Regions from separate parts of the Exiguobacterium sp. 17-1 genome, predicted to be linked through region 4. Evidence: riboswitches for the same ligand, from Rfam matches in the RefSeq annotation. Region 4 holds a riboswitch; each other region holds the start of a gene.
What was found. Region 4 has a riboswitch for thiamine pyrophosphate ahead of tenA (thiaminase II). Riboswitches for the same ligand answer to the same signal wherever they lie in the genome.
Positions count from the first base shown of each region.

Region 1: linked by a shared signal. The riboswitch ahead of MUN34_RS05980 (ECF transporter S component) and the one ahead of tenA (thiaminase II) in region 4 are both predicted to bind thiamine pyrophosphate.
Region 2: linked by a shared signal. The riboswitch ahead of tenI (thiazole tautomerase TenI) and the one ahead of tenA (thiaminase II) in region 4 are both predicted to bind thiamine pyrophosphate.
Region 3: linked by a shared signal. The riboswitch ahead of thiD (bifunctional hydroxymethylpyrimidine kinase/phosphomethylpyrimidine kinase) and the one ahead of tenA (thiaminase II) in region 4 are both predicted to bind thiamine pyrophosphate.

Region 1 covers NZ_JALIGJ010000002.1:89,421-97,021, reverse strand. The annotation lists gene MUN34_RS06000 (hypothetical protein) at 1-268, opposite strand, end outside; gene MUN34_RS05995 (NAD(P)/FAD-dependent oxidoreductase) at 415-1,455, opposite strand; gene MUN34_RS05990 (energy-coupling factor transporter transmembrane component T family protein) at 1,534-2,259, opposite strand; gene MUN34_RS05985 (ABC transporter ATP-binding protein) at 2,225-3,784, opposite strand; gene MUN34_RS05980 (ECF transporter S component) at 3,781-4,356, opposite strand; TPP riboswitch at 4,462-4,560, opposite strand; gene MUN34_RS05975 (50S ribosomal protein L25/general stress protein Ctc) at 4,652-5,329, opposite strand; gene MUN34_RS05970 (DEAD/DEAH box helicase) at 5,680-7,601, opposite strand, start outside.
Region 2 covers NZ_JALIGJ010000002.1:466,653-474,253, forward strand. The annotation lists gene MUN34_RS08205 (ThiF family adenylyltransferase) at 8-1,018, opposite strand; gene MUN34_RS08210 (thiazole synthase) at 1,015-1,782, opposite strand; gene thiS (sulfur carrier protein ThiS) at 1,784-1,987, opposite strand; gene MUN34_RS08220 (NAD(P)/FAD-dependent oxidoreductase) at 1,972-2,976, opposite strand; gene tenI (thiazole tautomerase TenI) at 2,973-3,569, opposite strand; TPP riboswitch at 3,661-3,763, opposite strand; gene nagZ (beta-N-acetylhexosaminidase) at 3,823-5,061, opposite strand; gene MUN34_RS08235 (OsmC family protein) at 5,058-5,483, opposite strand; gene MUN34_RS08240 (MFS transporter) at 5,688-6,875, shown strand; gene MUN34_RS08245 (C40 family peptidase) at 7,089-7,586, shown strand.
Region 3 covers NZ_JALIGJ010000006.1:99,114-106,714, reverse strand. The annotation lists gene MUN34_RS14450 (YitT family protein) at 1-313, shown strand, start outside; gene MUN34_RS14445 (CHASE3 domain-containing protein) at 474-1,118, shown strand; gene MUN34_RS14440 (ArsR/SmtB family transcription factor) at 1,153-1,518, opposite strand; gene MUN34_RS14435 (hypothetical protein) at 1,709-2,152, opposite strand; gene thiE (thiamine phosphate synthase) at 2,167-2,805, opposite strand; gene thiM (hydroxyethylthiazole kinase) at 2,795-3,565, opposite strand; gene thiD (bifunctional hydroxymethylpyrimidine kinase/phosphomethylpyrimidine kinase) at 3,546-4,355, opposite strand; TPP riboswitch at 4,473-4,583, opposite strand; gene MUN34_RS14415 (murein hydrolase activator EnvC family protein) at 4,644-5,921, opposite strand; gene MUN34_RS14410 (murein hydrolase activator EnvC family protein) at 6,129-7,571, opposite strand.
Region 4 covers NZ_JALIGJ010000002.1:732,363-739,963, forward strand. The annotation lists gene MUN34_RS09545 (MFS transporter) at 1-1,134, opposite strand, end outside; gene MUN34_RS09550 (MarR family winged helix-turn-helix transcriptional regulator) at 1,208-1,648, opposite strand; gene tenA (thiaminase II) at 1,863-2,558, opposite strand; TPP riboswitch at 2,633-2,738, opposite strand; gene MUN34_RS09560 (DUF1002 domain-containing protein) at 2,929-3,810, shown strand; gene abc-f (ribosomal protection-like ABC-F family protein) at 4,090-5,955, shown strand; gene MUN34_RS09570 (alanine/glycine:cation symporter family protein) at 6,169-7,601, shown strand, end outside.

The DNA of each region.
Region 1 (7,601 bases), 640 kb from region 4:
CGGTCGGAGTTGGTTGAAACTCTAAATCATTCAATGAAAAAACCATGCCGAATGCCTGCAACGTCCGGTATGATTTCGGTAGAGGAACCGTTTTTTTCTCCATACACGTCCGCAACAATTGTTTCTTTTGTTCCACGATGACCTCTTCTTCTATGTATTGACCGGAAGCAAATGCATGTGCGGTCCAATAGGCAGGAACCGGTTCCAATTGAAGCAACCGTTCTTGTCCGCAGCCGGTCAAAATAAGACTGGAGACCAGACCCATCATCAGTAACCCTTTTTTAATGACAATTCCTCCTCTATTTTTTATATCCATCATATTACCATATCAGACCTGTATAAAAATGGTTATTTTTTTGAACAAGGAGTCAACACAGATAAAAAAACCAATCACGGACATCCGTGATTGGTGGATCAATTCGTATAGTTGCGGATAAACCGACGGTCAATCCATTGTTTGAGGCACCAGCTGAGATGGTTGGTCTGATAGTGACGCCCGTACAGCAATGTCGCCTGTTTACCGCCGAGGGCAAGGATCGTCAAATAACGCCGTTGTGGCCGAAACGTCACCAGACGCTCTTGATTCACGAACCGAAGTAGGTTTGTCAATAAGACCGGTGCCTGACGAACGGCCGTCACCCCGTTTTTAGGTGTGTCCGGATACGCGGTCAGCGTCGCACAGTCACCGACGGCAAAGATCGACGGATCCTCCAGTGCCTGCAACGTTTCATGTACGAGCAGAAACCCTCGCGCGTCACAGTACAAATCCGATTTCTGGAACAGTTTACTCGCACGGGCACCGCCTAAAAATAACAGGGCATCCGTCTGGATCGACTGACCGGATTGTAACCACGCCGTTTGATCTTCCAGCGTATCAAACCGATCGACGATTCGTTTGACCCCCAGTTGATCGAGCCGTTTCGCAACCTTTGGACCAGCCGGATGACCCGCGAGCAACGGTTCCTCGTGAATCAGCGTCACCGGACTGCCGGCGGACCGAAAAGACGCCGCCATCTCGACTGCAGCTGCGCCACTGCCGACGATGACAGGGGAAACGGCATTCCTAAACACCTCGAGCGCTTGATCAATCCGGTAGTTCGGTTTTATCGTCACACGCGGTGCACCGGCAATCTCCCAGTCGCGCGAACCGATGTTACACGACACGATGTCATACGACAGGATTTGTCCGGACTGGCATACTACCTGTTTATTCGCCGCGTCAATTCGAATAACCCGGTCCTCGATCCACATCTTCCCGTGGCGCTCACACAACGCTTTGACATCGATCCGGGTCTCATCGAGCGTATAGGTCCCGTCCGCCAACCCCGAGAACATCCCGGAATAATATTGATAGCGTGAAGGATTGATGACGATCCAGTCGACATCCGGATGACTACCTTGTTGGATACATTCTAAATGTGCATGACCCGCACCTACTAAAATGATTCGTTTCACGACGTTCACCTACTTTTTTGATTTCTTTACACCTGAGATGGTATTTCCCTGATGTAGCGGGAAGTAATCTCCCGCTGGTCAGACAAAAAGACGAAGCGACGTCGCGATGCTGCTGACGAGACCAAAAAACAACAAATCGAAGCGGGTGACGATTGGTCGGACATAATACGTCCGGTTCGTTTGGAACTGACGCGCTTCCATCGCAATCGCAATCTGTTCCGACCGGATGATGCTCGTCGTAAAGAGCGGCAGACTGATGTCAAAAAACGTTTGCCAGGGCCAAATCGACCGTTGCTGGCGGACACGCCGGGCTTGACGAATGGTCCGGATCGCTTGCCGAAAGATCGGAATAAAGCGAAGACCGGCTAAAAAACCGTAGGCCAGGCGAACCGGCAGATGACATTGATGAATCAGACTCATGACGAACCGTGTCGCGTCCGTCGTCGCGACGAACGTTAAGCTCAGGAAGACAAAAGCGAGCATCCGGGTCGCAATCAACCAGGCATGATCAAGACTTTCTTCCGTAATCCGAAACCAGCCGAACGTCCAAAGTTCGGTGCTGCCTTTGCCAAACGCCGCCATCATCCAAAACGTCAATAAAAACAAGAGACCATAGGGAGCCAAACGCAGAAGGAGCACCGGCAAACGCCAACCGGAACTGCAGACCCCTACGGCAGCAAATACTGATAAGGCAAGCGTCACGTGCAGACTCGACGTCGTAATCAGCAACATCATCACATAGAGAAGCGTTCCGAGCTTGACCGCCGGATTAATACGTGCGAGCGGTGTGTCGTTTTCCTGCACGGTATTTCACCTCCTCGAGTTGTTGATAAAGAAACGATACCGGACGGAACAGTTGGTTTTGTTCCAAAAGTGCTTCTTCCTGAAACAACTCCAGCGGCGTCCCGTCAAACTGGACACACTCTTCGCCGATGACGACAACACGGTCGGCGTAACGGTGGACCAGCTCCATGTCGTGCGTCACCATGATCACCGTAGTTCCTGCCTCCCGGGCTTGATGCAGCACGTCGATGATGTGTGCCGTCGTCTCAGCGTCTTGTCCAAAGGTCGGTTCGTCGAGCAATAGGACAGCTTTTCGTTCCAGTAACATCGTCGCGACACTCAACCGTCTTTTTTGTCCGAGACTGAGCGCGAGGGGAGACTGATCCGCGACATCGGTCAGTCGATAGTGACGCAAAGCCGTCTGGACCCGTTCCGGATCAAAGGTAGCACAGCTGATGGCAAGTTCGTCGGCGACTGTCTGTTTAAGAAACTGGAAGTCCGGTTGCTGAAAAACAAAGCCGACTTGTTGGTAATACGTCCGGTCCGACCATTTCCGAAGCGGGGTGTCAAACAAGCGGATATCGCCTTTAGACGGAAGTAATTTTGCCAGTGTCTCAAGGACCGTGCTTTTTCCAGCCCCGTTGCGTCCGACGAGCATGATCCATTGACCGGAAAAGGTCGTCCATGAAAAATCGTTAAGAATCGTCCGTTCCCCCCGTTTGACACGGACCCGCGTCAGCTCAAATGTCCGCTCCGTTCCAACCGCTCGACGTTCAACCGGACGTTTCTTCAGATGACAGGCTTGTCCGGACAGCTCCGGTAAAGTCTCAAGTCCGTAGGGGTAGAGGAGCGGCATCGCAATGCCAAGCGCTGTCATCACATCCCGCTGTTGATGAAACACGTCATACGGTGTGCCATCAAGCAATAAGCGACCACCTTCAAAGACGATTACCCGGTCGGCAAACGTCACGCACTGATCGAGCTGATGTTCGATCAGAACGAGCGTCAAGTCGGGATCGTGATGCAATTCTTCAATCAGATGCATCATCGTCCGTTGACCACTCGGGTCGAGTTGTGCCGTCGGTTCGTCGAGTAACAGGATGTCTGGTTCAAGTGCCAACACACAGGCTAGAGCAATCCGTTGTTTCATCCCGCCGGACAGTTCGGCAATCGGTGTCGTCAAGGCAAGATCAAGTCCGACCCGCGCCAACAGCAACTGGATGCGTTCCTCCATCTCACTGCGGGCGATCTGTCGATTCTCGAGACTAAAGGCGATTTCCGCGCCGACCGTCTGCATACAAAACTGATCGTCCGGTTGTTGGAACAAAATCCCGACCGTTCCCTCGGTCAACCAGTGACCGGTGACATCTGCTTCAATCGTGTCCGGCAACAGACCGGCAAGAACGTGTAAAAAGGTCGTCTTGCCACTGCCGCTTGGACCGACGAGCAAGGTCGTTTCTCCTTTTTGGATCGTGATCGACAAGTCGTGTAAGACCGCGTTATCCTGATCCGGATAACGGACGGACAGGTGCTCGCACTGCATCATGCGGCACGCTGCTTCCGTTGCCGTCCGACCGCATAACCGTTCAGTGTCCCCGTCTTAACGAGCGCGTCGACGATCATTTTTGCGAGCAATCCACCGAGCAATGCTCCGCTGACGAGTTGCAGGGAAAACGTCAACAGCAGGGTCGTCGTCGTATAGTAGGCAAATCCATTCACGATGAGGCTGTAAACCATACTTCCGACGGCGGCGAAGACACCGGACAACATCAAGGTGAACGTATTAAACGTCCGGTAGCCGAACACGGCAAAGGCAATCTCGGCTCCGATTCCCTGTGCAAATCCAATCAACAGTGCCGATAAGCCGAAGTGACTCCCCGTAAACAATTCGACGGCAGCAGCGACGACTTCTGCAATCAATGCTGCGCCTGGTTTTTGAATGATGTAGGCGACTAGGGGACTGGCAATGACCCAGATACCGAACATCCAGTTTGATCCGACCGGTCCGAAGATGGCCGAGATCGGTAACCATAACGTCGACCACCCTAAGTAGAGGACACCACACGCGACGGCGAGCATCATCATGACGATGATTTCTTTCATTTTCCAACTGTTCATAATCACTACTCCTTTAAATGCACATCCACAAAGAAACCACAAAAAAGACCGCCCTCTATGAAAAGAGAGCGGTCGTGTAACCTGCAAGATGCAGAAAAAGAGCACGAGGATTCCGCTCCACTTTCCTACGCTAGTATGAACTAGATCAGGTTCAAAGGGTCCGAAGTGAATCGTCTCAGCCAACTGGCTCCCCTAGTGGATGTGTCAATGATGTGTACCTTCTTCACTGTACGGCTGTCGCCGTGACTTGTCAATATGCATAAAAAAACCTCCCACGAGGGGAGGAGAGAAAAGATTACTCTTTATCTTCTTTGTTTTCTTCAGCTTGCTCTTCAGAAGTTTGTTCTGAATCGTCTGTCGCTGTATCCGCATCAGCTGCTTGTGCCTCAGCTTCTGCTTCTTCGATTTCTTCAAGTTCAGCTTCAAGTGTCGATTCAACGACTGCTGCAACTTGGATGTCACCTTCTGTGACGACACGGAAATCTTTTTCTTCCGGAAGATCAGCTACTGTAATTGAATCTCCGATTGCAAGATCCGTTACATCAACTTCGATCCGTTCCGGTAATTTATCTGGTGTTGCGGCAACTGTTACTTTAAAGAGTGTTTGTGAAAGGAATCCGCCAAGTTTCGCACCGGCTGCTTCGCCGACGAGGACGATATCCGTTTCGACTTCTGTTTCTTCATCCATTTTAACAGCGATGAATTCAACGTGTTTAATCGTTGGTGTAAAGATATCCATATCAAGCTTGTTGATCAACGTGTTGACCTTTTTACCGCCGATTTGAAGAGCAACCAAGACGTTTTCGCCATGATCACGGACAACCTTGACCAATTCTTTTTCATCGAATGAAATCGGTGTGCTTTCCACTTTGTAGCCATACACGACACCAAGAGCTTTTCCTTCATGACGTAATTGCTTTCTAAGTGAGCGTGGGCGTACTTCGCGTTCTTCTACTTTTAATGTTACTGACATGTTCATTTCCCCCTTGAATTTGGTATAGCCCTCAAAAGGTAATGAATGTAGGAGTGGAACAATAGGTTCCAACAGAAATTCTTGCGCTAAATGCTAGTTCAACTGGATTTCATTCAGAAATGAAAAACGAAGTGAGTAAGTAGCATTTCTCTCCCAGGTCATTACGCTGATATTGAGAAACAATAATTGAAAAGCGACCGTGTTGTACGGTGCTAATGTAGATATACCCCTGTCTTTCAAAAGTTAAAACCTTTTTTTCTGAATTTGATTGTCGAAAGACCTTCAAACCTGTTGCTAGACAACGGATTGAAGGTCTTTCATTTTTTTAAGATTTCCTTTGATTTGTGTGGTTAATCATCTGCTGAATCGATAAAAGAGGGGGAATCGAGCAGACGGACGAGTTCGCGAATCGTTAAAATATCCGGCTTCTGATCCGATAAGACGGCATCAATCATCAGTGCTTTGCGATCTTGTAATTCCGCCATCTTTTCCTCGATTGTCCCGGTCATCAATAACTTGATTACTTCGACCGGCGACTGCTGTCCCAATCGATGGGCCCGGTCAGCCGCTTGTTGCTCGACGGCCGGATTCCACCAGCTGTCGTATAAAATGACGGTATCTGCCGTCGCCAGATTCAGACCGGTCCCGCCGGCTTTCAAGGAAATCAGGAAGACATCGACTTCACCGGCATTAAACCGGTCACACAGTGCGACCCGGTCTTCAACCGGTGTCTCACCGGTCAGTAGAAAGTGGGCAAGTTGCCGTGCTGCCAGTCGTTCCCGAATCCGGGCCAGCATCTTCGTATACTGGGAAAAAATCAGGATCCGATGTCCGCTCGCTACTTTTTCTTCAATGATTTCAAGCAGTCGTTCAAGTTTTGTGGATTCGCCTGTATAATCTTCGACAAACAACGCCGGATCACAGCAAATCTGCCGTAAGCGGGTCAAACCTGCGAGCAACTTGATCCGGTCCTCGCGTTTCGTTTCATCCAAATGACGCAACGTTTCCAGTTGCAGTTTAGATAAGTAGGACGCATAAAGCTTTTTCTGTGTCGGACCGAGGTCTGTATAGTGGTGAACAATCCGTTTCTTCGGTAAATCCTGCAACACCTCGCCTTTTGTCCGCCGCATCAGAAACGGTCGGATGAATCGTTTGATCTCGTCATGCGACCACGTTTGAAACGTCTGTAAGTCCGGCAGCAAGGAGGGGAAGATGACCCGGAAAATCGACCAGAGATCATCGGTCCGGTTTTCAAGCGGCGTTCCGGTCAAGGCAAACCGACGTTTCGCCCGAATACGGCGCAAGCGGACAGCGGTTTGTGACGCTGGATTCTTCAGGTGTTGTGCCTCATCGAAAATTACGACGTCGTATTCGACGGTCTGGTGTGCCTCCATGTCGGCCCGTAACGACGGGTAGGAAATCAGAAAAATCCCGTCCGCTGGTACTGTCTCGATTTGGTTTAGCCGGTGCTTCCGCGCTCCGGTCAACAGGTGAACCGTTCTCGTCGGGGCAAATCGCGCGAGTTCCGCTTGCCAGTTATGGAGCAGTGAAGCCGGGGCGACAATCAAGATCCGACCCGACGGAAGTGTCTCGAGATAACCAATCGCCTGAATCGTCTTCCCGAGTCCCATCTCGTCCGCTAAAATCCCGTGCCCGTCATGCCCCGCAAGATTCGCCATGAACTGGATGCCTGCCCGCTGGTACGGATATAAGTGGCGGTCGAGTACTTCCGGGAAGTTCAGGTAGACACCTGTTCCATTTTTCAGCTCGAGCCACCGTTCCGTTAATTGTTTATGGACATGCAAGAAGGAGGCACCGACCAGATGTTTGAGGTTCGGCAGAGCCGGTGCACGTAAAATCGCTTCAAGTTGGTCCTGCTCTGCTGCTTCGAGTTGCCGAAAGACGCGTTGCAATTGCTGAAAGGCCCGTGTCTCAAAGGAAACGAACTGACCGTTCTTTAAGCGGTGATACGTTTTCCGGGTGACAAGGGACTGCAAGACCCGTTTCAGTTCCATTTCCGGAATCCCGTCCATGGAAAAGCGGAAGGTTAACCAATCCAGGCGGTCCGTCGTGTCGACATCGATCCGCGGATGGAACGGTCCGTTCGGTAAGGATTGCCGGATACTCTCCGTCACTTGGACGACGAGTTCACCGTAAACGACGCGGGGATCGAGCAAACCTTTCAGAAATTGATATTCCGCCGCCTCTCCCTCTAACCGATAGCGACCGTTCCGCTCCAAGAAACCACTCCCCGTCACGTAGCGGAGGACGG
Region 2 (7,601 bases), 270 kb from region 4:
TGAACGCTTACTGGAAATATGTCGTATATGTTCGTTTTGCCTGCTCCGGATCCGCTTCACCGTGAATTAAGATCCGCCCGTCGGCAAAGGCGACAATCCGGTTCTGCGCCGTTTCAAACATCAGTAAATACGGGTTCCGTTGACTTTTGATCCCGCGTGCCAGCATCTCGTTTTCAAGCCGGACCAAGTCCCGTTCCCCTTCTCCCCGGACTTGAACGGTGTCCCGACCGCACAACGTGACGAACTGGAGCGGCGTTCCGTTGAGATACGGATAGACGGCAGCGTCGCCGCACGAAGGACAGGCCGATTGTTTTAAGGACGTGACATCAATCTGACTCTGCTGATTCGTCCAAAGATCAAACGACAACAACGTCCGACGTAGTGCTGCTTTCGAACCCGTCAACAGTTTCAAGGTTTCCGTCACTTGATGCGAGGCGACCAGTTGGACAGCCGGACTGATGATGCCCCGGGTATCGCACGTCTCCTGTTGCTTCGGCAGGTGATTCAGCAAACAATGCAGACAAGGCGTCTCCTTCGGTAAAACGGTGTATGTCATGCCATAACTCGCGACACAGGCTCCGTAAATCCAAGGAATCTCCCGTTTCGCTGCGACATCATTGATCAGCATCCGGATCGCGAAATTGTCTGTCGCATCCATGATCAGGTCTGCCTGCGCAACGAGTCGATCAATGTTCGTTGCCGTCACGTCCTCGACTATCGCTTCAATCGTCACGGTCGAATTGATGTCGCGAAGCCGTTGCTTGGCTGCGACGGCTTTCGGCAGCCGTTCCCGGGCATCCCGTTCCGTGTACAGTTGTTGCCGTTGGAGATTGCTCCACTCGACGTAATCACGGTCGATCAGGGTCAAATGTCCGACACCGGCCCGGACGAGCTGTTCCGCACTGGCTGTCCCGAGCGCACCGAGACCGATGATGACGACGCGGCGCTCAGCCAATTGCTCTTGTCCGCCTTGTCCGATCGGACGAAAGCGGATTTGGCGGCTGTAGCGATCCGTCATGGGCGGCTGATTCCAGTCGTCGGACTGCTTGCCGTCGCATACCGTTTTTTCTCAATCCGTCCCGCTTCGAAACCGAGGCGCCCGGCTTCGACCGCTAGTTTCATCGCCTGTGCCATCTTGACCGGATCGTTGGCATGGGCGACCGCAGAATTCAGCAAGACACCGTCGGCACCCAGTTCCATCGCGTAAGCCGCGTCAGCCGGTGAACCAATCCCCGCGTCGACGATGACCGGGACCGTCATCTGCTCGATGATGAAACTGAGCGCAAGCGGGTTTAAAATCCCCTGCCCTGAACCGATCGGTGACGCTGCCGGCATGATTGCGTGACAGCCCAGTTCCTCGAGCCGACGCGCGAGCAACAAATCATCCGATGTATACGGCAAGACGATGAAGCCGTCCTTGATCAATTCCTCTGCCGCCCGCAAGGTTTCGATCGGATCCGGTAATAACGTCTTGTCGCAACCGATCACCTCGACCTTGACCATGTCGCACATGCCGGATGCCCGGGCGAGACGGGCCAGCCGGACGGCTTCTTCCGCCGTTTTTGCGCCCGCCGTGTTCGGCAACAGATCATAGTGACTTAAGTCGAGTGCTGCGAGTGGATTCGTCTGTTCTTTCGCAAAGACGTCAAAACGCCGGACGGAAAACGTTAAAATGTTCGTTTCCGATGCTTCGACCGCTTGTTGTTGTATTTCAGCGTCCGGGTACTTTCCCGTTCCGAGTAATAATCGTGATGTAAATGTTTTTCCGCCAATTTCTAACATGTTATCCGCCTCCTACAAAATGAACGATTTCAACGACATCACCGGGTTGGACGTTCGTATCCGTATACCGGGACCGGTCGATGATTTGATGATTTTGTTCGATGATGACGACCTGTTCATCGATATTCAACTGCTGAATCAAGTCGTGTAGCGTCTTCGTATGTTTTGCCAGTGGATAGGCTTTCCCATTCAATCGGATTTGCATGTATTCTCCTCCTCGTGTCGTCTGCAACAAAACTTCTCCAGCGTAACTTCCGGTTTTCGGTTCATGACACAATCGGCGAGGACTTGCGCTGTCACCGGAGCGAGCAGGATACCGTGCCGGTGATGTCCCGTCGCGACCGACAAACCGGCAACCCCTTTGACCCGTCCAAGATACGGTAATCCGTCACGAGTTTGTGGCCGGACACCGGACCAGATGTCAACCAGTTCCGCATCACGGATCAGCGGATACACATCGATCGCTGCCGTCAACAGGTCCGAGACGCTACCCGCGTTGACCGTCGTCGATTCCTCGCCAACGTGTTCCGTTGCGCCGATGATGATCCGTCCGTCTGCTTTCGGGACGAGATACACCGTCTCGTGAAACAAGGTCTGTTCGAGTTGACCGGTTGCGAGGCGGACAGACAGGCACTCGCCTTTGACCGGGAGCGTGTCAATCGAAATCCCGATCGTTTGCAACAACGGTTCCGATCCTCGTCCACCGGCAATGACGACCTGTCGACCAAATTGCCGTCCCCGGCTTGTTTCAACCCCGGTTACCGTCTCTTTGTCCCGCAAAAGACGCAAGACAGTCACCTGTTCTTCAATCACCCCGCCCCGCTGTTCAATCGCTTGCCGTAAAGCGCGGACGAGCAACGGAGGATCGACTTGACCGACCCGTTCAAATTGGACGGTTTGATTTGCCTGCCTGAGCTGAAACGGCAGTTCGAGATAGCCGCTCTTCAACCCGGTCTCGTCGAACAATTGACGGACAAGCTGCGGATAAAGTGTACGGCTGACTGCCGCTAACGCATGTAACGGTTCCGACAGTTCTTCGTCCGTCGCGAGCATCCCTGCTGCTGCCCGTGTCGCCCCTTGTCCGACTGTTGACTGTTCAAGCAAATGGACGCTTTGTCCACGCTGAAGGAGCTCATAACCGAGCGTCAAACCGATGATGCCGGCGCCGACAATCAATACATCCGGTTGCTTCATCGTCCAATCACCGCCCGGAACCGTCCGGCTGCTTCAACCGGAGACGTTTGACCAAGAATGCCTGACAAGACGGCGCCACCTGAGCAGCCTGTCGCCATGACATCCTGTAGATTGTCCGGTTTAATTCCGCCGATTGCGATAACCGGAATCGATGTCCAGTCGACAACCTGTTTTAAGGCATCAAGTCCTCTTGGCGGTACACCGGGTTTCGATCCCGTCTCAAAAATATGGCCGTATAGGACGTAATCAGCACCCCCCTGTTCTGCCGCCACCGCTTCCGTCAATGAATGGACCGATTGACCAATCACCAGCTCCGGGAAACGGCTCCGGACACGGTCAACCGGAATACTCCGTGTGGTCAGCTGAACTCCGGTCCCGGTGACGATTGCCACGTCCAGCCGGTCATGGACAATTAATTGCTCTGTCTTTACGCCTCGTCGCACGAGTGTTTCGATGCACGCGACCAGTTCCTTCGCCGACCATGACGGCTCCCGCAGATGAATCCGGTCGACGGTTGCAGCGAGTTCCGGCAACAAGCGTTCGAGCACGTCCGGACGTTGCTTGCCGGTTGTCAACAGATGTAACTGCGTCATTATTTCCCCCTTTCCACACGAAAAAGGACCACCCCATGAACTGATGGAGTGGTCCTACAAAAAAGGGCGACAGTCGTCGCATCCTCGGATGATTGATCGGAATCCACTTCCCTCCGCTAGTACGAACTAGATCAGGTTCAAAGGGTCCGGATACTTCCGTCTCAGTCTGCTGCGAGACTCCCCTAGTGTAGATATTAATTTGTGTGGTACGTCTGTAGTTTACCACGGATAGTCACGTGTATTCCACCCTTGATCAGCGTCGCATGTCTGATTCGACCGCTTTGACCTGCTTGATCAGCTGTTCATACTTGTCGACGCGTTTCGTTTGCGACAAGTCATACGTTTGTTTTAAGCGTAAGACCCGCCCGACTTTCTGATCGAGATCTGCTGCCGACAATTTTCCTTGTTTGATCCGCGCCATGATTTCCTTATGAACGGACGAGTATCCGCCGGGCGATGAGAACATCGCCATATCAGCACCATTTTCGAGGGCAAGACTTGCTGCCTGGGCAAGTCCGTACCGTTCCGTGATTGCTCCCATCACGAGATCATCCGTGATGATGACACCATCAAACTTCAGTTCATCCCGTAACAGACCGGTCATGACGGGTTTCGACAACGACGACGGACGGTTTTGATCGAGTGCCGGGAACAGGATGTGCGCAACCATGACCATCTCGGCCCCGTTTTGAATCGCCCGTTTGAACGGTACCAGTTCCGTCTGTTCGAGTTCCGCTTTCGAAGCATCGACCCGCGGCAGACCAACATGCGAATCGACGGTCGTATCCCCGTGACCCGGGAAGTGTTTGACAACCGGGACAACATCTTCCGACTTCATCCCCTGCATCAACGGAATACCAAGCCGGGCAACCTGTTCCGCATCTGCACTGAGTGCCCGGTCACCGATAATCGGGTTCGCCGGGTTACTGTTGACGTCAAGAACCGGGGCGAAATCCATGTTGAAGCCGTAAAAACGGGAAATCGAACCGAGCGTTTGCCCGACTTCCTTCATCAATCCGGGATCATTTTTATGACCAAATGACAGGCTCGGCGATAACTTGAGTTTGGCATCCGGCACCCGGCTGACGCGCCCACCCTCCTCATCAAACCCGAGGAACGCTTTTGAATCAGCATTTTGGGCTTCGGCAATCGCTGTTGTAAAGGTCTTCAGTTGTTCGGTCGATGTGATGTTGCCGCCGAGTAACAGGACGCCTCCAAGCGCATGGTCCTGCAGTAATTGACGGTCCGTTTGTGTCAGGGCTGTTCCCGTCACGCCGATGTACAGCAACTGATCGACTTTTTCCGCCGTCGACATCTTCGAGACGGTCTGCTTAAGTTGTTTCGCCTCCCGTTCAGCGGCAGAGGATCGATCCGGCTGCGGCGGTTTCGTTTTCTTCGCCGGCTTCGGTTGCGGCTCGACAGGCTGTGTCGGTTCATCGGCGCAACCGGCGAGCAGGACGCTTGTTAACAGGACAGGGACAATCCGTTTCAAATCGGTTCCTCGTTCCGGACACCATTAATGGAATAGTAGACTTCAATCTCAGCGTTCAAGGACTGGGAGACCGAGCAGTATTTATCTTTGGACAACGAAATCGCCCGGCGGACTTTATCGTCCGGTAAATCGCCTTCGAGCCGGTAATGGATCGAGATTGTCGTGAAGCGGCGCGGATGGTCATCTGCCCGTTCCCCTTCGATATCCATTTCAAATGATGTCAATGTCAAACGCATCTTCTCTAAAATCGAGACGATATCGATGCCGGTACAGCCGGCGACGGCGTGAAGCAGGAGTTCCGTCGGTCGGGGTGCCTGATTGTCTCCGCCGTTTTCCGGTGCGGCATCCATTGCCAAGTGATGTCCTGATTCGGTTTCCCCGCTAAAACCCATCTTCTGATTCCAAGTGACTGTTGCTTGCATCAAGATCACGTCCTTTTCTGATTTAAGTGATGTTTCCTACTCTGTTAGTATACCCGAATGCATGGCAAGTGAAATTGACTGTCTATTCAAAATAATGCTTCTTTTCCTGTGACAGGTAAATCCGGTTTCCGCCCTTCTTAAATCATGCTATTCTGAAACACGATAGTTTTTTTGCGCACAGGCGCCAGAAGTGGGGAATTGTTTATGTCATCATCATCGACTCGTTTGAGTCAAGCCGACTGGCTGTTAATCGCGACGTTATCCATGTTGACCTTTGTCCTTGGAACAAGCGAATTCGTCATCGTCGGTATTTTATCAGAAATCGCGGACGGTCTGAACATCACGATTGCAAAAGCCGGAACGCTCGTCTCCGCCTTCGCGATTGCCTTTGCGATCGGAACACCGATTACGATGTCCTTGACTGGACACCTTGAGCGACGGAAGTTAATGCTCAGTCTGATTTTCGTCTGGATCATCCTGAATATCTGCAGCGGGATTGCACCGAACTATGAACTGTTACTCGTGTCACGAATCGTGACGGCTGTTCTGACGGGTGTCCTGATTTCACTGGCAATGGTCGTCGCAAGCGACAGTGTGCCGATCGCGAAACGCGGCGTCGCTGTCTCCTTCATCTTTGGTGGATTTACGATGGCAAACGTTCTCGGTGTCCCGATCGGTACGTTCATCGGACAGCACGCCGGTTATGCTGCTACATTTTGGCTGACAAGCAGTCTTGGTGTCGTCGCCTTGCTCGCTGTCCTGAAGGTCGTTCCGGTCCAGCAATCGGAATCATCCGGTTCAATCCGGGAACAGCTCAGTTTACTCGCCAATCCACGGATCATGATTGCCTTTTTCATTCCGTCGTTCGGATTCGGTGCGACGTACGTCGTCTATACGTATCTCGTCCCAGTCCTTGAGCTGGAATTGAAGCTACCGTCGGCCTGGATCAGTCCGATTTTACTCGCGTACGGCGTCGTCTCGATCTTCAGTAACATCCTGGCCGGAAAAATCGCCAGCAAAAATCCGATCGGCCGTCTACGGTTCGTCTTTATCGTTCAGGCGATCGTACTCGCTGCTCTCTACGTGACGACAGCATCCGTGTCACTTGGTCTGATCAATATTGCCTTGATGTCCTTGATGTCGATTTTATTGACGACCTCAACACAAATCTATCTGATTGACCTGGCAGAGAAGTTTAATCCGGAAGCAAAAGGACTAGCCGCTTCCTTGATGCCGGTCGCAAGCAATGTCGGGATTGCCTTCGGTTCCGCACTCGGCGGACTCGTCTATGCGAACGGTCCGATCATGAACATCGCCCTTGTCGGCGGTGCCGTTGCCTTACTCGCAGCCGCTTTGACGGCTGTCAGTCATCGGCTCGATCAGCGGGCATAACATCCAAAAGACTTCTGTTCCGATGGTGCCATCACCTGTGGCATACGAAACAGAGGTCTTTTTGTTGAATCCGGAACTTAAAGCTGACGGGTACTCAGACCAAACCTTACAAGACTGTTAGGTGAACGTATCCAATTTGTTGCTTAATCTGTCAATCGGCATGTTACGGTAGAGACAGCTTATCCATCCCAACTACTTAAAGGAGTTTTTATTATGAAATCGTATTACGCTCTTCCCCTGACAGCCTTATTGTTGACAGCAACTATCAGTCCAGTCGCAACATCTGCAGCGACACCAACAAAAGTCGAAACAAAAAAACCGCTGTCGGAAAAAGCACTCGCGAAAAAGAAAACGGAAATCGCAAAACTAGCGACATCACTGATCGGGACACCGTATAAAGAAGGCGGTACGACAACAAAAGGGTTTGATGCGTCGGGCTTCACGCAATACGTTTATCAAAAAAGCGGTCTGACACTCGAGCGGACGATTGCGAAACAAGCCGCGATGCCGTTGAAAACTGTCACACTCAAAAAAGCCGTCCCGGGTGATCTATTGTTCGTCCAGGCGAAAAAGGCGAAAGCCCCCAACTTCGTCGGGATTTATACCGGCAAAAATAAGTTCGTTGCCGTAACGACGAAGAAGGTCGAATCGCAAGACCTGACGTGGAGTTACTACGCGAAACAGGACATCATCATCAAATCGTATCAGTAAAACAAAAACAGTCAT
Region 3 (7,601 bases), on a different contig from region 4:
TTTTGTTCGGGCGAAAGCACTTCAGACCGTGTATAGTTTTTATTCCGCTTCTAAACAATGTATCATCATTTGTGAAAAAGCCGATGAAATCAATGAAGTAATCACAAAAGAATTAGGACGCGGTGTAACGATTCTCGATGCGCGCGGCGGTTATTCGAAGCGGACGAAAAAGATGGTCTATGTCGTCGTACAGAATAATGAAATTCTTAAACTCCAAGAAATTGTTTCCTCCGTCGAATCCAACGCTTTTGTCACGTTTTCTGAGATTCATACGGTCTTCGGGAACTACAAAGAACACTCCTATTCTTTTTAACTGTCTAAAACGTTGTTACCGCTGCACTCGTTGTAGCGGTTTTTTGTGTATAATACGCAAAATCAAAGAAAATGTTCCACATTTTTTGAAGAATCCTTCACTTTTTGGGAAATAGTGGTTAAGCTAATGACATTACGTTTTGTAAAAAAGGATGGATTGCATGAATCAACTATGGCGGCACCGTATCACCCTCATCCTGATCGTCAGTCTGTTTGCCTCGATTCCACTTCTGTATGCTTTAAGTGGGTATCGAACGATTTCCAAATTGACTGAAGAGATGCATAGACAAGATATTCCAATGATTAAACAAGTAGATCAATTGATCGAACATAATCGTGACCGGGCGAATGCTGTTCGCGGCCTGTTGTTATATGAAGATGACCGTTACATTGAACAATATTACTTTTCTACTTCTAAAGTTCATGATTTACGGCGTTTATTAAATTCCTCCAATCAGACACCTGGTGCGGTTAAAGATTTACTGTTGCGTAATAATGCCTGGGAGGAAGAGATTCAAGAAGTTTTTACCGTCTATGAAACAGATCATCCGCAACGGGCTAAAAAATTAGCTAAACAAACGACCCAAACCACCCAAACGATTCTTGAAGACTTGTCACAAATTAAAGAAAAATTATATCGTGATCTTGAACAAAAACTAGAATTGGCCACTGAAATGACGGCAGAATATAAACGAATGTGCTTCAGCCTATCTATTTTAGCTTTTTTGTTGATTGCAACGACCATCATCTTATTTCACCGGTCTAAACCGCTTTCCGAAAACAAAACAAACACGTATCGCCCGTAAGGACGTTACGTGTTTGTTTTGTTGTTCAGTAAACTCAAGAGGACGCCTTACCTTCGTTTACATGTTCCATTGCTAGATGAACGAGCGACGATACGTGATGATCGTCCAGCGAATAATAGACGACCTTACCTTCTTTTCTATATTTCACCAGTCCTTGTTTCAACAAGGTACGGAGATGGTGAGAAGCTGTTGCAATCGAACAATCCACCGAAGCCGAGACATCACAGACACAAAGCTCCTCTTCCACCGTCAAGGCGTAAGCAATTCGTAAACGCGTGGCATCTGACAGGACTTTGAACAACTTTCCAATGTCTGTCGTCGGAATCGTATCGACGATTTGTTCAATTTCTTCTGCACGTACTTGATCAATGGCAATCGTTTCACAACGTGGTGCATCCACCGTCATCACCTCTTTCCCTTTCATTCCACCATCGTTTCAAATGAATTGCAAGGAAATCACTTCAGGACTCAGGTGACTGACTGATCTGAACTTTTTAACTGAAAAGCAACAGTTCAAAAAAGTCTGTTTCCCGTCGTCCAGACCGGGAAGCAGACTTTTTCATTAGACGATTCCTATTTGAAGCACATTTTCATTTATCACGGTTTCGTCTTGAGATTGCGTAAAAGAACCAGCCACCTAAAAAGTTTCCGATATCCCATACGATACGGTTTGAATCGACGGCACGCACACCGATATCAATAATGCCCGTACTTTTCAAGCGCTCTTTATAGCGCTTCCGTAAAAAATGGGGTAGCGGAAGAAACAGCATCATCCGGTAAAAAATATCTAGATGTGTGTGCCCCCAGATTTCAGTTGCGATTGAGCTCGTTTGAATGAGCAAGGAACGTTTATACTGTTGTCGGTATTTATTCTTTAATAACACAGCTAGTTGATACGAATAACGATTCGGGAAAGGAAATAGCACTGCACCTAAATGATATTTCCCGCGATTATCGACTCGAATGATTTGTGGTTCGATTTTATACCGAATCCAACGTCCTCGAAATCGAACAGACTGCCATTTCACGACCATCACCTCTAAGTGAACTATACCCTGTCGGAGACGCTCTGACGCACTTGTTTCACGGTCTGCTTAAACTTTTTCGTCGTTCGTTGAATGTCTTCACTTGCAAATAAAGCTGAAACCACAGCATATCCGTCCACTAGTGAACTAAGTGTTGAAATGTTCGTTTCGGTAATCCCACCGATTCCAACCAACGGGATGTGAACGGCTTTACGAATCTCTTCTAACGTCGCTCGCGCCATGAATGTTGCATCTTGTTTCGTCGCTGTCGGAAAGAGTGAACCGACCCCTAAATAATCTGCGCCTTCCCGTTCTGCCGCAACAGCTTGTTCCACTGTTGAAACGGAAACACCAATCGTCGCTTCCGGTAACAAACGACGCGCTTCAGTTAAAGGAATATCATCTTGACCGATATGCAAACCGGCATCGACCAATAAAGCGATATCAATCCGATCATTAATAATGAGCGGAATGTCGTAACGTGCGGTAATATCTTTCAACGCAATGGCTGATTCCAGAAAAGCCTTGCCCGAACTATCTTTTTCCCGTAATTGAACAATCGTTGCGCCTCCTTTAATCGATGCTTCGACGGCGTCCGCCAAGGAAAGATGCGGATGCAAACGTCGATCGGTCACTGCGTAAATCAAATATTCACTGTCCATTTGTCTGCACCTCCGGCAAATTTTCTTCCGTCATCAAGCTCACTGCATCGAACAACCCGGTCCGAAAACTCCCGATACCAGGATAATCCTCAGCCGACTCCCCTGCTTTCCCCATAGCATATGTCCCAAATACTGCCGCCTCAAAACGATCGTATCCGGCTCCTAAAAACGTCGCAATCAAAGAAGCGGTCATACATCCTGTTCCCGTCACTTGACCAAGACGTTTCGTACCAACATCCAGATAATGTTGACGATCTCCATCCGTCACAAAATCAATCGGTCCTGTTACGACGATGACTTGTTTCGTTTGGGATGCAAAATCATGGATACTTTGAAAATCCAGGGATTCTCCTTCAGCAGCGTCGACTCCTTTCGTTCGAGCGGTCTGTCCAAGTAATGTCTTGATTTCAGATGCATTTCCTTTGATGACCGTAAAGGTGATTTCCTCCATCAATTGCTTCATAAAATCTGTTCTTAATGCCGTCGCTCCTGCGCCAACCGGATCCAGAATGACCGGTTTACCCAATCGATTAGCCGTTTTCCCTGCTAAAATTTGAGCTTGGCGCATGTCTGGATTAATCGTCCCAGTATTAATCACGATAGCATCTGCATGCCCGACCATCTCTTCCACTTCCAACAGGTCATCTGCCATAACAGGAGATCCGCCAAGGGCAAGTGTCATATTGGCACAGTCATTGATCGTTACGGTATTCGTTAAATGATGAATCAACGGTTTTTTATCATGGATGCGTCGTAGCATGTGTATCCCTCCAAAGTTCATGAAAATGATGTGTCGGACCAATACCGTGTCCGAGCGCAAAACCGTGACGAATGGCTTCCGTCACATAACGTTTTGCATGACTGATGCTGTCTTCCAGTGAATGACCGAGGGCAAGATGAGCTGCGATAGCAGCAGATAGCGTACAGCCTGTTCCATGGGTATGACGGGTCTCTATCCGTTCTTGTTCAAAGACGACATATCGTCCGTCCGCATATAAAAGATCGGTGGCGTCGTGTCCTTCCAAATGTCCGCCCTTGAGCAAAATAGCTCCTGCTCGTTTTTCAGCCAGTTTTACCGTCGCTTGTTTCATATCATCAAGGGAGTGAACCGTTTGGCCAATCATCCGCTCGATTTCAGGAATATTAGGGGTTACAAGCGTCGAAAGCGGTAAAAGCTGTTCGAGCAATGCATGTTCTGCATTCGGTTGTAACAAGCCGTGACCACCTTTCGCGACCATGACGGGGTCGAGAACAACCGGAAGCTGATGTTTTTCCAGTTGTCTTGCAATCACTTGGATCGTGTCTTGATTGGAAACCATTCCGATCTTAATCGCATCGACACGGATATCTGAAAAGATGGATGTCAACTGTGCTTCCACGAGCTCTGGGGATACATCTTCGACCGCTTGAACACCTAACGTATTTTGTGCCGTAATCGCCGTGATGACACTCATTCCGTATACACCGAGTGCTGAAAACGTCTTTAAATCTGCCTGAATTCCCGCTCCGCCTCCAGAGTCGGATCCAGCAATCGTCAATACATGTTTCATTCCACTTCCTCACTTTCCTGTGAGCAAATAAGGAGAAAACGGACAACAAAAAGCGCCGTCCGCTGTAAAAAAGCAGACGACGCCATGAACAATCAGTTCTACTGATTGAAGTACTCATGTCTTCGATCTCAACTTTCCTACGCTGGTATTATCCAGTTCAGGTGACAGGGTCGAAAACAGAATGGTTTTCCTCTCAGCCGGACTCCTCCAGCTCCCCTAGTTGCTCGTAATTTAAATTCTTTTTCACTGTATCACAGCACTATCAAAAAAACGAGCCGAAGCTCGTTTTTAAAGATATCCAAGTGGATTGACCGTGTTGGCTGGTCCTGTCGCACTATATTGGTATCCACCGATATGCAGTTCAAAATGTAGGTGCGGTCCTGTCGAATTTCCGGTACTGCCGAGAGTACCAAGTGTTTGACCTTGAGTTACCGTTTGACCTGCAGAAACCGATAACGAATTCATATGACCGTACACTGTTGTGTACACCTGACCCTCAAGGAAATGCGAAATCATGACGTGATTTCCATAAGGTCCGCCGCTCCCGGCCGTAATGACTGTTCCGGAAGCCGCTGCTCGAATCGGTGATCCGACGGGTCCACTGAAGTCGACACCATTATGGAAAGTATATCCGTTTGCCCCACTCGCCGGTCCAAACCCTTGTGAAACACCACCTGAAGCTGGACGAATGAACTTCGCTGATCCTGTCGGCACACTGCTGACAGGAGTCGGAAGAACCGTTGCTTCGCTTGATTCACGCGTTGATTTTGCCGCCTCTTTTGCCGCACGCTCAGCCGCTGCTTTTTCGGCAGCCGCTTTTTCTGCCGCTGCTTTCGCTGCAGCTTTTGCTGCCGCAATCGCTCTTTCTTGAGCCTCTAAAGTCGCTTGTAATTCTTTTGCATTCAACAGTTTCGTCGTGAACTTTGTTTTCCCTTTACGTAATTTTTTCAGGGTTGCACTCCGTTCTTTCATCTGTTGTTTTAACTGTTTCTTTTGGACAAGCAATGATTCTTTTTCTTGAACACGCTCTTCTTTTTTAGCAATAAGATTTTTTTTCATTTCTGCTAGCTTTTCTTGTGTTTCCAAATAAGCAGAAATCATTTTATCGTCTTGCTCGGCAATTTTTTTCCCGGCCATGACACGGCTAAATAAATCACCCAAGTTTTTTGAACCAAAAATGACTTCTTCCCATTTTATAGAATTCCCATCATTTTCTTGAAGGACACGTAAGCGGTCTCCGAGCAACTCTTCTTGCCGGGTAAGCATGATTTCATAACGGGCGATTTCCGCTTCAAGATCTTTGATTTGAAGATTTAATTGTTCAATTTGTTTGTTTTTTTCCGAAATCCGAAAAATATTTTCGTTGATGGCCGCATCAATTTTATTGATTTCGCGTTGTTCCACTGATATTTTAGCTTCTTGTTTTTTGATGGCTTTTTCCAACCGGCGCTGCTCTGTCGCGTTTTGAGATTTCTTTTCTTTAATCGTTGCAGCATGACTAGAAGTCGGTGCAGTGGATACAAGTAACACCCCTAACAATACTGTTGCAAGCAATTTTTTTAACATGTCTGGTTTCCTCGCTTATGTATGATTTCTTATTTGAAAAGTATTTAATTCAAAGTATTTCTGCCTGAGATTGATTATAGCACCGTAATAGTTTCAGTAAAATTTCATTTATGTTTCAAGTGAAAGCGTTTTTTTGTAATATAACATTTTTTGTTTTTATCAAGACACACAAAAAAGCGATTGCCGCAGCAATCGCTTTTTCCGTAATTATAACATCGACATTGGATTTACAGAATTCGCTGGTCCTGAAGCACTGTAGCTGTAACCACCTACATGAATTTCAAAGTGTAAGTGCGGGCCTGTTGAATTCCCTGTGCTACCAAGGGCACCGATTTGTTGTCCTTGACTGACACGTTGTCCAGCATGTGCATTTAATGAACTCATATGCGCGTAAACCGTTGTATATGTTTTCCCATTTAATTGGTGTGCAATCATGACATGATTACCGTACGGACCACCGCTTGATGCAGTAATCACTGTTCCTGTTGCTGCTGCAACAATCGGAGTACCGACTGGAGCACCGAAATCAATCCCATTGTGGAAAGAGTAACCATTTGAGCCACTTGCTGAACCATATCCTTGTGTGATTGATCCACTTGTTGGGTGAATAAACAGAGAAGAAGATGATGGAGCAGGCGTTGGTGCTGCCGGTTCCGGTGTTGGTGCAGGTGCTGCTTTTGGCACAGTCACAGATGGTGTAGATTGTTTCGTTGACGTCGCAGGTGCTGACGACTTTTGTTCCGCTTTTGCTGCTGCTTTAGCTGCAGCCGCTTCTGCCGCCTGCTGTTCAGCTGCTGCTTGTTGCGCCGCTGCCGCTTGTGCTGCTTGTGCTTCTGCACGTGCTTTCGCTTCACGTGCCGCTTGTGCTTGACGCTCTTTTTCGATACGTGCTTCACGTTCGCGTGCTGCCTTTTCGGCTGCAATCGCACGTTCTTGTGCAATCAAAATCTGTTGTACTTCTTTTGCATCCATCAATTGTGTTTCAAATTTCTTTTTTTGTTTCCGGAGTTCTTTTAAACGTTTGTTTCGTTCTTTCAGTTGTTGCTCAAGTTCTGCTTGCTGACGTTTTAATTCTTGTTTCTCCGTCACAAGTTTTGCTTTTTTATCTTTTAATTCCTGTTGTGCAGCTGCTAATTTTTTTTGTGTATTTTGGTAGTCGGTAATCATTTTATCATCTTGTTGCGAGATTGATTTCCCGGCTAACACACGGCTGACAAGATCTCCGACATCTTTTGAACCAAAGATGACTTCTTCCCATTTAATAGAGTTCCCATCATTTTCTTGCATGACACGAAGGCGGTCTCCGAGAAGTTTTTCTTGACGCTTTAATTTTGCTTTATACTTTTCAATCTGTTTCCCAAGCTCAACGATTTCAGCTTCAGTTGCTTTAATTTGACGATCTTTTGTTTCAACTGCAAACATTTTTTCGTTTAATGCTTCGTCTAGACGATTCACTTCTTGCTGTGTTTTCGAAATTTTTTGTCCTTCTTGATTAACAGACGATTCTAAGTTTTTTTGAGTGTTGGCATTTTCTTGTTGTTTTTGTTCGTTTTTAGCTTTTTGTTCACTTAAATCATCTGCTACTACGAAATGAGGAGTCGATGAAAGAATAAGTGCAGAAACGATGAGCGACGCGAACGTTTTTTTCATGTAGTATTCCCTCTTTTTCTGTGTGGTTTA
Region 4 (7,601 bases):
TTCTTTTGATAATGTATTAGATAAAGTATTCGCCATCGCGACTTGCCATTGACTTTGGGCTACGTATCCTAAAATCAGTATCACCATTACAAGATAAGCAGAAGCTCCTGCAAAAAACGAAAGTAATCCAAAACAGATCAAGAACAAAAGAATCGTCATGTAGGCAAGGGTAGCATTCCCTCTGGTATCGGCAATCTTACCACCGGTTTTAGCAAGTAGTGCTGCAATCAATGCCCCTGGAAACATAAATAGACCACTTGCGAAAGGCGAAAGATGGTTTACATTCACAAACAACAAAGGAGAAAGATAAGGTAGAGAGAATGCTGCACCTGCACCTAAAGCGAAGGTTAAAAGCGTGAATGTATAAGATTTATTTTTAAATAAACCCGGATGGATGAACGGATTTTTTGTTATTTTAATTCTCCAAACGAAGGCACCCAGGAATAAAACAAATAGGATGAAGAGGATCCAACTCGATTGTGAGATTACTAACATGAAGGACACAATCGTTGCAACAAGTAATAACGCACCTATGAAGTCAATTTTACTCTGCGTTCCTTTTTCGTCCCCCAGATACTTCCGGAAGATAGGAATACTCAACACCATGACGAGCGGAATGATAAACAGTTTATTCCAACTAAAGGATGTCAAAATCAGTCCAGCGATAATCGGACCTATTGCAATTCCAAACGTCAAACCGGCTGAAGTCATTCCAATCGCACGTCCTCGTGTTTCAGGAGTAAAGTAGCGGGTTGGGATAATCATCGCTAAAGCAGGAAGTACGGCTGCCCCTGCCGCTTGAATGACACGCGCGATGACTAACAAAGGATAATTTAAAGCCAGCAAACCAATCAGCGAGCCCAGAGCCATTAGTATGATTCCCGTTGTTATCAACGTTTTTAATTTATATTGATCTGCTAATTTACCATAGATGGTTACTCCTACAGCGAAAATAATCAAATAGCTGGTTACAATCCATCCCGTTTGCGAAGGAGATAATGAAAATTGTTCGCCAATCGCTGGTAATGCGACATTGAACATCGTCGTGTTCATTGCTGAAATCACTAATACACTTGTTAAAATAATCATTAATTTGTTACGTTTGCTTTGAGCTAATGATGTTGATACGTCCATGCTAATCCCTCTATTCTCTATTAGTTGCCTATGCACATATTCAATAAAATATTAGAACATACGATAAAGAAAATCATTGGATTTTCTTTATCATACGTTCTAATACAGAAGTAAAGATTTCTACTTCCGCTTCGGGAATGTCGTCCACTAAACTGTCTAAAAACGTTTGGACTTGATCGGTAGCAAGTTTTTCAAGTACTTCTCTGCCTTCTTCCGTTAAAAACACATTATTCGTCCGCTTATCGTTCACATCCGTCGTTCTTCGAAGCATGTTTTTTCTAATTAACGTGTTAACAATTTTGGAAACTGTCGTGTGTTCTTTTTCAACGATTTCAGCCAATTGATTTTGTGAAATTCCTTCTTGATAGTTCAATGCCGTCATGATTTTCCATTGTTGAAATGTAAGTGGACAATCAAGTTCTTTAAATTTTTTATTCAACCCAAATCCAATCAGCCGAGAAAGCGTCACTACCTTACGCCCGATGGATTTATTGTAGTCGTATACCTTCATCATTCATCCCCTCTTCTTTTCACACAAACATGTGCATATGCGTGTAATTAGTAAATTAACATAAAATATGTTCATATGCAACTATATGAATCAACTTGTTGATTTTCGGTTGATAGTACCTTTCGTTTCATTACAAAAACTCCACGTTTCCCCTTTTCGTGATTCGATCAGGCGTGGAGTTTTTTTACTTCCATATATTTTACTCAAGCTACTTTTTTCACTTTACATCTTGTCTGTCCATTGTCCGTAGATAAATTTGTTCAAACGTCTCTTCCGTCCAGCCCATCTGCCAAAACATCAATTCGTAATAACAGCTTTTGACAAAATGTTGTTTCATCCGTTCCCGTTCTTCGGCACTTGCCCGCTCCGCCAAATCATTCAGACGATCAATTTGTTCAAAGACGACCCGCTCGAACCACTCGGAACTGTATGTCGCAATCCATTGCTGATAAATCGGTGAAGCCGGTGTCGCCGTCTGTAACTGTTGTCCAATCTCATAGTAAAGCCAGTAACACGGTAAAATCGCAGCGATGGTCTCCCCGAGCGTCCCTTCACTTGCATGGTGCATATGCGAAATATAAGCGTATGCTGTCGGTGCCGGTTCAAACTCTGCCAGTGTCTTGTCCGAAATCCCAAGCGGTTCAAAAAACGATTGATGCAGACTGAGTTCTGCAGCATAGGTCGACGTCGCATGTTCCGCGAGTTCGGCAATCGTCGCGAAGTCCTGTGCCTTCGACGCGGCCCGCGCCTGAATTTTCGCGAAATGTTTTAAGTAATAGGCATCCTGTAGGACGTAATGGCGAAATTTTGCTTCCGGTAGTGTTCCATCCGCAATCCCTGTCACGAATGGATGGGTAAAGCTGCTGTCCCAATACCGTCTTGCCGCTTGCCGGATTTCTTCACTGAATGTCATGTTTTTTCCCCCTTTTGTAATCAAAAAAACGCCACACCCGATGTCAGGCATGACGTGAAAAGACCATAAAAAGAGGATCGTCCACGCCACTTCCCTCCGTAAGTCCAAACTTAATCAGGTTCAAAGGGTCCGAACGTCTTCGTCGTCTCAGTCAGCCTACTGACTCCCCTAGTGGTCGCTATTTGATTTATTTTGAGTTTATCATGATTTGATGTGAAATTGACCCATTCTCGTCATTTCACTCCATTTTTTTGTACAATGGAACATGACGGAAGGTGGATGACGGCTCGTCCTTGAGACCGATTCTCTTCTGTCGCCGGTCGATTAGACTAAATTTAGTACCTGATACTTAACTTATGGAGGAACTTTTATGAATAAAACCATGACATGGACCGCTTCGGCATTACTTGCTACGACGTTATTACTGCCAACGGCCGCATCTGCCGAACAGGTCGTCGACAAAACGATTATCACACTGGGCGAATCGCTCGGAGCGAAGGATAAAACATGGGTCTTGTCCCGTCTGAACGCACCGGAAGGCATCACTCCGATCATCGCGACATCTGCGGATGAAGAAAAATATCTCGGGAAAAACATTCCCCAGTCCCAACGCGGCGGCGGGATGTATTCGTCCGCCAAGATCGAGTTGGCTGAAAAAGGCGACGGTCTGTCCGTTGCAACGGAAAACATCACCTGGGTCACAAAGGACATGTACCTCAATGCGCTTGTCACGGCCGGTGTGACCGATGCGGACATCACGATTACGTCTCCTTACAAGGTAACCGGAACATCTGCCTTGACCGGAATCATGAAAGCCTACGACCAAACGTCGGCTGAGACCGGCATTAAACTGACCGATGAACGAAAAGATTTGGCCCAGCAAGAATTGTCGGTCACGTCAGATGTCGGGAAGACAGTCGGGACGGACAAGGTCGCCGACTTGATGAACGAAATCAAAGCGGAAATCGCCAAACAGAAACCGGAAACGAAAGTCGAGATTGAGAACGTCATCGTCCAAGTCATTCAAAATAACAATATCAATCTGTCCGACGCCCAAATGGACCGTTTGACCGGTTTGTTTAACCAAATGGAACAAGCCGACCTCAACTGGGGACAGATTGAGAGTGGACTGAAGGATGCCGGGCAAAACATTCAGGCCTTTGCAACATCAGAAGAAACAAAAGGATTTTTTGCAAAGCTGTTTGACGGCTTAAGTGCCTTCTTCAACTCGATCGCCGGCTTATTTAAATAATCTGTTCTTTCTTTCCTTCCAGGTGACATGGTAAAATAAAGATATCGAATGAGAAAAGGTGGTGGGAAGAAATGGGTTTTGCTGCGTGTAAGCATTGGTTGATGGAACAACTTTATCTGTTGCGCGCAATTTTTCATGGAATGGCGTTCTAAGGGGTCAGTCTGCCCTTTTTTGAAGAACTCCATACTCGAAAAATAAAGCAAAGCGCATCTTCCACGAGTCGAGGAGAGTGCTGTTTGCACTCTCCTTTTTTTGATGCGTCAGAGAGGAAATTTTAATATGATGATCTGCGACATCCAACACCTGACAAAACAATTCGGAGGCGATGACATCTTAACCGATGTGTCCCTCTTCATCCAACCACATGATCGGATCGGTTTAATCGGACGCAATGGTAGCGGAAAAACGACCCTCCTGCGTTTGATTGCACGACTAGATTCACCCGACGCCGGAACCATCTATCAAAAAAGTGGACTATCGATCGGTTACTTGGAACAGTTACCGGTATACAATTCCGACATGACCGGACTGGATGTCCTGTGGACCGCGTTTGCCCCGTTGCTCGACTTACGACAATCACTACACGATCTCGAACAAGCTATGGCAATGAACACGGATCAAATTGAATCGTTGCTTGAGCAGTACACGAAGGTGACGGAAACATTCGAGCGGCAAGGCGGTTATCTGCTTGAATCCAAGGTCGACCGGATGATCAACGGTTTACGGCTACATCCTCTACTCGACCGGTCGTTCGAACAGCTCAGCGGCGGCGAACAAACGAAAATCTGCCTCGGACGTATGCTGTTAACCGAACCCGATTTGTTGATTCTCGATGAGCCGACGAACCATCTTGATCTCGAAGCCGTCGAATGGCTTGAATCATTTTTATCGAGCTATGCTGGCGCCGTTCTAATTGTGTCACACGATCGTGTATTTCTCGATACGGTCGTGACGAGCATTGCCGAACTGGAAGATGGTCAGATCCAACTATACCGGGGGAATTATTCGTACTATATGACGGAAAAAGAACGTCTGTTGCTCGAACAATTCCATGCCTATCAGGAACAACAAAAAAAAATCAAGCAAATGAAGGATGCGATCCGCCGCCTCCGCCAGTGGGCGAATGAAGCTTCTCCGCCGAGCGAAAAGCTGTTTCGGAAAGCGAAATCGATGGAACGGGCACTTGAACGGATCGAACGCATTAAACGTCCTCAACTCGAAGCCGAGACGCCGGATGTCGTTTTTAATGCACAAGGCAAAACAAGCCGGATGGTCTATCGACTAGAAAACGTCAGCCTCTCCTTTACTGAATCTCCATTGTTTCACTCCTTAACTGTTGAAATCGCCGCAAAAGACCGTTTAGCTATCGTTGGTGCCAATGGCAGCGGAAAAACAACCCTGTTACAACTGTTGTTAGGACGTATCGAACCGACAAGCGGGCTCATCTCGCAGGGTCCTTCGGTAAAAGTCGGCTATTTATCGCAACACATCGATTTTCCTGACGATCAACGCTTGATTGATGTCTTTCGGTCAGCCATCGATAGCGATGAAGGAACAGCCCGAAAACGGCTTGCCCAGTTTTTATTTTTTGGTCCACGTGTCTTTTTACCTGTAGCTGCCTTGAGTGGAGGCGAACGGATGCGGTTGATGCTCGCAATCCTCGTCCACTCGGAATTAAATGTATTGATTCTCGATGAACCGACGAACCATCTCGATATCGAATCGCGTGACTCTCTCGAAGAAGCCCTTGAGTCGTTTGAAGGGACGTTGATCGCCGTTTCACATGATCGTTACTTTTTGAATCGTCTGTTTACGAAAACACTTTGGCTCGATCAAACGCCCATCCTGTATCCAGGGCCTTATGCGTATGCGGTAAGTAAACATGCCGGAAAGCCTTCTATTGCTGATACGGAGCACATCCCTTTCAATAAAAAACTGCCTAAACAATCGTCTCCGATTAGTTCGGGACAACCATCCCGACAGCTGGAAGAAACAATCGATCAAGCAGAGCAAGAGCTTTTCCTTCTGGAATCGCAACTGGAACAGGCAAGTGATTATGAAGTACTGGCGAAACTTTTTGCCACTCGTGAAGAGCTGGTCCACCAGCTCGATGATCTCTATGAACAATTCCTTGCTTCAGAATGACCTTTCCGCCGTATATCACGCTATTTCGACCTGTCGTAACCTGCGGCAGGTCTTTTTGTATAGTCGTGAAACAAGTTTATTTTTTACTTTATGAATAATTAGCCTGATTAGTTTTTGGAAAAAAGTTTTAAAATTTATCTTGCATATTATCTGAAAATTCATATAATTTAGCGTATAGACATTTTACTAAAACACATTAGGAGGAATTTTCAGATGGATGCTTTTCAGCAAGCAGTACAATCAGGAGTCGATTTTGCCAACAACTTATTATGGTCTTATGTTCTAATCGCGGCACTGATCGGAGTCGGCATCTATTTCACAATTCGGACAAAATTCATCCAGTTCCGGTACTTAAAAGAAATGTTCCGCGTTACGCTCGATAAAAACGAGAAAACAACGGATGACGGAGGAGAAAGCATTACCTCGCTTCAATCCTTCTTCATCGGTGCCGCCACACGAATCGGGACCGGCAACCTGGCCGGTGTCACGATTGCCATCACACTCGGTGGTGCGGGCGCCGTCTTCTGGATGTGGATGGTTGCTTTACTGGGAGGCGCAACTGCCTTGATCGAAAGCACGCTCGCTCAAGTCTATAAAGTCCGCGATAGCAAAACGAATGCGTACCGTGGCGGTCCTGCCTACTACATCGAAAAAGGTTTAAAAAACCGTGCTCTCGGTGTTGTGTTTGCCATCTTAATCGCTGTCACGTTCGGCTTAATCTTCAACTCCGTTCAATCGAACACGATTGCTGCAGCCTTTGATAATGCGTTTGGAATCAATAAAGCCGTCGTCGGTGGTGTACTCGTCGTCTTAACAGGACTTGTTATCTTCGGTGGCGTTCACCGGGTAGCGAAGTTCTCAGCTTTCGTCGTCCCTGTCATGGCCGGACTTTATCTCATTGCTGCGCTGTTCGTCGTCGTCACGAACCTGACGGAACTTCCGGGCGTCTTCGCGATGATTTTCAAGAGTGCTTTCGGCATCGAACAGGCTTTCGGCGGATCAGTCGGAGCCGCCATCTCACTCGGAGTAAAACGTGGTCTGTTCTCAAACGAAGCCGGTATGGGGTCTGCACCAAACGCAGCAGCAGCTGCGGAAGTCTCCCATCCTGCGAAACAAGGTTTCCTGCAAACACTTGGTGTTTTCCTTGATACGTTGATCGTCTGTACGGCAACTGCTGCCATCGTTCTTCTCAGTGACAGTTATGCGACAGGCAACGGGGAAGGAATCGCGATGTTACAGAACGCATTAGGTGAACAACTGGGTGCCGTCGCTCCTGCCTTCATCGCAATCTGTGTCTTCTTATTCGCTTTCAGTTCAATCGTCGGCAGTTACTACTACGGTGAAACGAATATCGAATTCATTAAAAACAGTCCGGCTGCTGTCTTCGGATTCCGGATCGCGACAATGGCCTTTGTCTTCATCGGTTCTGTCCTCAGTCTCGGAGTGGTTTGGAGCTTCGCCGATCTCTTTATGGCAGGTATGACGTTGATTAACTTGACAGCAATCTCGCTCTTAGGCGGCATCGCCCTCAAAGTTATCAACGACTACCAGGAACAACGGAAGAAAGGGCTTGATCCGGTCTTCTCGGCAAAAGCACTTGGAATCGAAAATACAGAGTGTTGGGACGAAGAAGAACCCGTCCGTCC